Regions from separate parts of the Janibacter terrae genome, predicted to be linked through region 1. Evidence: riboswitches for the same ligand, from Rfam matches in the RefSeq annotation. Region 1 holds a riboswitch; the other holds the start of a gene.

Evidence for each region. A riboswitch is a leader RNA that binds a small molecule or an ion and turns the genes downstream of it on or off. The one in region 1 is predicted to bind cyclic di-AMP.
Region 2: linked by a shared signal. The riboswitch ahead of V3C34_RS01625 (peptidoglycan-binding protein) and the one ahead of V3C34_RS04950 (C40 family peptidase) in region 1 are both predicted to bind cyclic di-AMP.

What each region holds. Positions count from the first base shown of each region.
Region 1 is NZ_CP144167.1:983,373-986,764, reverse strand. Features, by position in the region: gene V3C34_RS04960 (monovalent cation/H+ antiporter complex subunit F) at 1-174, shown strand, start outside; gene mnhG (monovalent cation/H(+) antiporter subunit G) at 171-530, shown strand; gene V3C34_RS04950 (C40 family peptidase) at 614-1,519, opposite strand; cyclic di-AMP (ydaO/yuaA leader) riboswitch at 1,522-1,698, opposite strand; gene V3C34_RS04945 (metal-dependent transcriptional regulator) at 1,811-2,533, opposite strand; gene V3C34_RS04940 (MFS transporter) at 2,530-3,392, opposite strand, start outside.
Region 2 is NZ_CP144167.1:317,312-320,703, reverse strand. Features, by position in the region: gene V3C34_RS01630 (class F sortase) at 1-422, shown strand, start outside; gene V3C34_RS01625 (peptidoglycan-binding protein) at 449-1,450, opposite strand; cyclic di-AMP (ydaO/yuaA leader) riboswitch at 1,448-1,635, opposite strand; gene V3C34_RS01620 (GTP pyrophosphokinase family protein) at 1,723-2,397, opposite strand; gene V3C34_RS01615 (NUDIX hydrolase) at 2,480-2,887, shown strand; gene V3C34_RS01610 (hypothetical protein) at 2,903-3,286, opposite strand; gene V3C34_RS01605 (pyridoxal-phosphate dependent enzyme) at 3,378-3,392, shown strand, end outside.

The sequences.
Region 1 (3,392 bases):
CGCGCGCTGAGCGTCGACGTCATGATCGTCATCGTCACCGGCATCCTCGCCACCCAGATCGTGCGCAGCGAGGACGCGGGCACCCTGCCCGTGCTCGTCGTCTTCAGCCTGACCGGGTTCGTCGGCTCGGTGTCGGTCGCCCGCTTCATGGCCCCGCGGAAGGACGACCAGTGAGCTGGGAGCACGCCCTCGACATCGCCGGCGCGATCAGCCTCGTGCTCGGCGCCGCCCTCGCGCTCGTCGGCGCCATCGGCCTCGTGCGCCTGCCGGACCTGTACGCCCGCATGCACGCGGCGACCAAGCCGCAGACCCTGGGGCTCCTGCTCGTCCTGCTCGGGCTGGCCCTGTCCGTGCGGACCTGGGCCTCGGTCGCGACCCTGCTCATCATCGTCGCCGCACAGGCCCTCACGGCCCCCGTCTCCGCGCACATGCTCGGACGGGCCGGCTACCGCGCCGGTGTGACCGAGGACGACCTCATGCACCACGACGAGCTCGGTGACGCGCTGCGGCGCCGGGAGCAGCAGGACTGAGCCCATGCCCCACCACGCCCGGGGACGACGAAGGGGGCCGAGCGAGACGAGCTCGCTCGGCCCCCTTCGTGCGGGTGGTCCGCTCAGACGCGGCCGTAGCCAGAGACACCGTCGAAGATCGGCCGGATCGAGACCGACTTGCCGGTGCGCGGCGCGTCGATCATCATGCCGTCGCCGACGTAGATGCCCATGTGCCATGCCGGCGAGCCGAAGAAGACGAGGTCGCCGGGCTGCGGGCTGGAGACCGGGGTGGTCGCGGCCTGCTGCTCGGTCGTCGTGCGGGGCAGGGACTTGCCGGCCTTGGCGAAGACGTACTGCGTGAAGCCGGAGCAGTCGAAGCCCGACGGGGTCGTACCGCCGTAGACATACGGGACGCCGATGTACTGCTTCGCGATCTCGATGACATTGCTCGAGGCCGCGGGGGCGGCGGGCGCGGCGGGAGCGGGAGCGGGAGCGGGAGCGGGCGCCTGACGCTCCTGCGAACGGCTGGGCGCGCTCTCGGTGCGCTCCTGCGTCTGCTGCTCCTGCTCCTGCTGCTCCTGCGCCTGCTGCTCCGCGGCCCGCTCCTGCGCGGCCTGCTCCTGCGCCTCACGACGCTCCTGCGCGGCCTGCTCGCGGGCTGCCTCTCGCTCGGCGCGCATGCGCAGCTGCCACGGCGTGGGGCCGGTCGGCTTGGCGACCGGCTCGACGGCGATCTTGCCGAAGGCGGAGGCCACCGGGGACTGCGAGGCCGGGGCACTCGGCGCGGTCACCGCGGGGGCGGCCTGCGCGGCCGGCGCCGAGGCGGTCTGCACGGGGGTCCGGTCCAGCTCGGCGGCCGGCGTGGCGGCCTGGGCGGGGATGGCGATCGCGGCGATGAGACCACCGGAGGCGGCCAGCACGGCCGAGCCCTTGGCGATCGGGGTGCCCGTCTGGTGGATGATCTGGCCGAGCTCGGTCACCGGGTTGTAGCGACCGGCAGCGCGGTGGCGTCCGACATTGTGCGACACGTGTGTTACCTCTGTCCCGCTTGCGAGGTCAGCTGTCGGGTTCGGGCCAGAGGTGTGGCCCGGTCCTGCGACACCGGATCGACCCTGCGATCCGCTGCGTCCCAGGACTTCACCCCGAGGAGCATCCGCGATGCCCCATGAGTGGGTCCCCCGCTCCTGCCATGCGGTGTGTTGCACAACCGTCGCTGCGGTGACAGGACTCAGCGTCCGCGTGACGGGCCCACCCAGGGGAGGTGGACCCGTGAACCGTACCTGCAGATCACGGGAATGTCACACCAAGGTCACGGTGTGTCACGAGGAGATGGACTCCACGAAGACGTGCTCGGCCACCTCGCGGGGCAGCGAGACCCCGTCGGCGGCGGCCGAGCCGGCCCGCGTGACGATGACCCGGTCCTCCTCCTCCGCCACCGTGACGACCTCGCCGGGGCGCAGCCGCGCCTCGGTGAGCAGGGCCAGGGCCTCGTGGTCGACCTGCGCGGTCTCGCCGATCCGGCGCACCCGGAAGGGGCCGGCGAGGCCCCCGTCGACGACGTCCGTGAGGCTCGAGAGCCCCGAGAGGTAGTCGACCGTGGCTTCCTCGCCGGAGAGCAGCTCCTCGAGGCCGGGGATCGGCGTGCCGTACGGCGACTCCCGGTGCTCGGGGAGCATCGCCAGGATCTTGCGCTCGACCCGCTCGCTCATGACGTGCTCCCAGCGGCAGGCCTCGTCGTGGACGTGCTCCCACTCGAGCCCGATGACGTCGGCGAGCAGGCGCTCGGCGAGCCGGTGCTTGCGCATGACCCGGGTGGCGAGCAACCGCCCCTCGTCGGAGAGGACCAGCCGACGGTCGTGGCCGAGGCTCACGAGGCCGTCGCGCTCCATGCGGGCGATCGTCTGGGAGACGGTCGGGCCGGAGTGGCCCAGACGCTCCGCGATCCGAGCCCGCATCGGAGGGATGTCCTCCTCCTCGAGCTCGAAGATCGTCCGCAGGTACATCTCCGTGGTGTCGATGAGGTCCTTCACGGGCACCATCATGCCCTGACCCGCTCGCGGTCGGCCCGGGCGATCCACACGCTCGTCCACGCCAGGCCGGCAAGACCGGTGGCCGCGAGCACCACCGCGGCGGCCGGCAGCGATACCAGGGCCGTCACCGCACCCAGCCCCAGCGACCCGCCGGCGTGGCCGAGCTCCCCGCACAACCGCCAGGCGCTGAGGAACTGGGCCCGGTCGCGCGTCGGCGCCGCGTCCGCCCCGAGCGTCATGACGATGCCCGACCCGAGACCGTTGCCGAGGGCCATGAGCAGCGCGACGGCGAGCAGTCCCCCCTTCGTCCCCGCGAGCGGCAGGACGAGGAAGGACGCCGAGACGACCGTGAGCAGCGCGGTCACGACCCACACCCGGCCGAGCCGGTCCATGACCCAGCCGCCCGGGTAGACGAAGAGCAGCTCCGCGGCACCCGCGACCGCGAAGACCTGCGAGGCGTCGACCCCGTCGAGACCGATGTGCACGGCCCACAGCGGCAGGATCACCAGGCGCGCGGAGCGAAGGGCGGAGATCACCGCGGCCCCGACACCCTGGGTGAGCAGGAGGTGGGCGTGGTGGCGCACGACCCGCAGCACCCCGGTGTGCGGCTCGGCGGCCCGGGCGCGCTCGTGGTCGGCGGTGAGGTCGGGCGCCGTGAGCACCGTGGCGACCGAGCCGACCGCGAGCACGACCGCCACGCCGTAGGCACCCTGCAGGCCGAGCGGGCCGATCGCGAGCGCGCCCAGCACCGGGCCGAGCAGCAGCCCGGCGCGCATCGCGCCACCGAGCAGCGACATGCCACGGGCGAGGAGCGACGGCGGCAGGACGTCGATCATGAAGCCCTGCCGGGCGAGGAAGAAGGCGGACGAGG
Region 2 (3,392 bases), 670 kb from region 1:
TCCCCTCGCTCGGGGTGTACGCGGGCCTGTCCTCGGTGCGGTTCAGCGGAGGCAGCCTGACGATCCCGAGGGAGCCCTGGCGGGTCGGCCTCGACATCGACTCCGCCCCGCTGACCTCGTCGTCGGGCACGACGCTGCTCGCCGGCCACGTGGACCTGTCGGGCACCCCCGGGGCCCTGGCGCGGCTCGCCGAGGCCGAGCCGGGAGCGCTCGTCTACGTCACGGACGGCGAAGGGGTGCGCCGCACCTTCGTCACCTCGAGCCTGCAGCGGTACTCCAAGGTCGCGCTGCCGCGCTCGATCTTCGCGGTGGACGGGCCGCGGCAGCTCGTCGTCGTGACCTGCGGCGGACCGGTGATCACCATCGACGGGGAGCGGCACTACCGCGACAACGTCGTGCTCACCGCGCTGCCGTCCGCCTGAGGGGCCGACCCGGCGGGCGCGGCCGATCAGGCGCGGCCGTACGAGACGGCGCTCGTCCAGATCGGGCGGTGCGTGGTGTCGACGCGCGAGTTGCCGGCGTCGTACATCTTGCCGTTGCCCGCGTAGATGCCCACGTGCCAGGCCGGGGTGCCGAAGAAGACGAGGTCCCCGGGCTTCGGCGAGGAGACACGGGTCGTCGACTGGCGCTGCTGCTCGGCCGTGCGCGGCAGGGAGGTGCCGTGCTGGCGGAAGACGTAGCTGGTGAACCCCGAGCAGTCGAAGCCGGACGAGGGGCTCGTGCCGCCCATCCGGTAGGGGGTGCCGACGAGGCGCGAGGCGGTGCCGAGGACGTTGCCGCTCGAGATCGGGGTGCGCGCCGAGGTGCGCGAGGTGCGCTGCGGGGTGCTCGTGCGCTTGATGCCCATGGCGGACCCGGTGCGGGGACCGACGACTCCGTCGGCGGTCAGGCCGTGGCGGGCCTGCCAGCGCTTGACGGCCGCCTTGGTCCCGGCGCCGTAGACACCGTCGGCGGTGACGCCGACGACGCGCTGGACCTGCTTGACCAGCCCGCCGCGGTGACCCTGCCAGAGGGTGCCGGTGAAGCGGGACCGGGCGGGGGCGGCCGCCGCCCTCGTGCGGGTCGAGGTGCGTGTGGAACGGGCGGTCGAGCCCAGACGCATCTTGGTGCCGGTGCGTGCGCCGACGATGCCGTCCGCGGTCAGGCCGTGGCGGGCCTGCCAGCGCTTGACGGCGGCCTTGGTCGCGGGGCCGTAGACGCCGTCGGCGGTGACGCCGACGACGCGCTGGACCTGCTTGACCAGCCCGCCGCGGTGACCCTGCCAGAGGGTGCCCGTGAAGGTCGCGGTGGCCCCGGCCGACTGGACGGAGGGGGCGGCGGTGGCGGACGAGGCGCCGACCGTGGTGGTGCCGAGCCCGATGGCGGCGACGGCGAGGGCGGCGCCCGTGTGGCGCGCGAGGGGGTTGGTGGTCCTGGGGGCGCGGTGACGCCCGGCGTAGAACTTCGACATCGAACTCTCCTACGCCTGCGGAGTTAGCTGTCGGGTTGGAGTGGAGATCACCCCGCCCTGGCGGTCTGGTTCGACCGCCGAGGACTTCACCCCGAGGCACTGGGGCCGTGGATCTGGTGGGTCCCCCGCTCCTGCCACTCCTCCTCAGGGACTCACGGGCTGGCAGGACTCGGCGACCCGTGAGCGACCCCTCGTGTGGTGGGGTCGCGAGAAGACTAGGCCATCAGGACACGAAATGGTCACGGTGCCTGTGGAAACTTTCCGCTCGCCCCCTACGCGCCATGTGGCGACCTGTCCGGCTGCCCGTGCACCGCCCGGTGCAGCTCGGCCATCTCCTCGTCCATGCGCGCCGCGGTAACCGCGGCGTCGGCGATCCGCTGCCGCAGGTGGGGCGGGACGTCCCCTTCGTACTTGTAGAAGATCTTGTGCTCCGTGCTCGCCCAGAAGTCCATCGCGACGGTTCGGAACTGCACCTCCACAGGGACCTGCACCGGCCCGGAGGAGAGGAAGACGGGGATCTCGAGGATCACGTGGACCGAGCGGTAGCCGTTGGGCTTGGGGTGGGCGATGTAGTCCTTGACGACGCGCACGGTGATGTCCGCCTGCGCGGTGAGCGAGTCGACGAGCCGGTAGACGTCGGCGACGAAGGAGCAGATGACCCGCACCCCCGCGATGTCGGTGATGTGCTCGCGCAGCGCGGAGATCTCGAGCTCGACACCCTGCCGGGCGGCCTTGTCGATGATGCTCTCGGGACTCTTGACGCGGGTCGAGATGTGCTCGATCGGGTTGTCGCGGTGCAGCTCGGCGAACTCCTCGCGCAGGATCTCCAGCCGCGTCGCGACGAGCTCCATGCCGAATCGGTAGCCGAGCATCATGCGGGTGAAGTCCTCGCGGATGCGGGCGAAGCGCTGCACCGCATCGGCGGGCAGGTCGACCGGGCTGGTCATGTCCCTCCTCCTGGCGTCCGGGATCGCGGACAGGGTAGGGACCCAGCCTGAGCGTCGGCCGGGACGGCCGTAGGGTGACGGCGTGGACCAGGGCCCGATCGTCGTGAGCGCGGTGGAGCTGCAGGATGCGGAAGGGAGCGTCCTCACCGTCCGCAAGCGCGGCACGACCTCCTTCATGCACCCTGGCGGCAAGCCCGAGGAGGGCGAGTCCGCGGCCGACTGCGCGATCCGTGAGGTCGCCGAGGAGCTCGGGCTGGCGCTCGACCCCGCGGACCTCGAGCTCGTCGCCGTCCACCACACCGATGCCGCCAACGAGCCCGGCCGGGCGCTCGTCGCGACCGTCTTCCGGCACCCGCACCTGACCTCCCTTCGCCGTCCGCGGATCACCCCGGCCGCGGAGATCGAGGAGGTGCGCTGGGTGGACCCGACGCAACCCCTGCCGGACGACTCGGCGCCGCTGCTGCACCTCGTGGTCGAGGCGCGTCGGTGACGTCCCGACGATCCGCTAGAGCGACAGGGCGACCCGGGCCAGGGCGAGCGGGATCCACACGATGGCGCCCACGACGACGAGCGTCAGCAGGCCGTGCAGGACGAGGAGCGGGCCCCACCGCAGCCACAGGTCACGGGCATCGCCGCGGCTCTCGGCGCGGAAGACCGACTGCTTCTGGCTGCGCACGATGCGCCCCCACTCGCCCCCTTCGTCGCGCATGAGCGGGGCCCAGAGGTCGCCCGCCGCGCGGGCCCGCGCGAAGTCGACGAGGACCCGCCGCGAGGTCACCCACCAGCCCCCGGCGAGCAGGGTCAGCAGGAGGAGGACCACGAGGGCGGCGAAGCCCCAGGCCGCCCACACGAAGAGGGTGAGCCGGGCGGTCTCGGGGTCATCGGGCACCCGCAGAGCGTAGGCCGTGGACCGGGCGAGCGGGTGGTGGCCGGGCGAGCCGCGCTGGACGTGGTGATCGGGTGCGGTCGATGCTGGCGGCATGAGCACCTGGAGG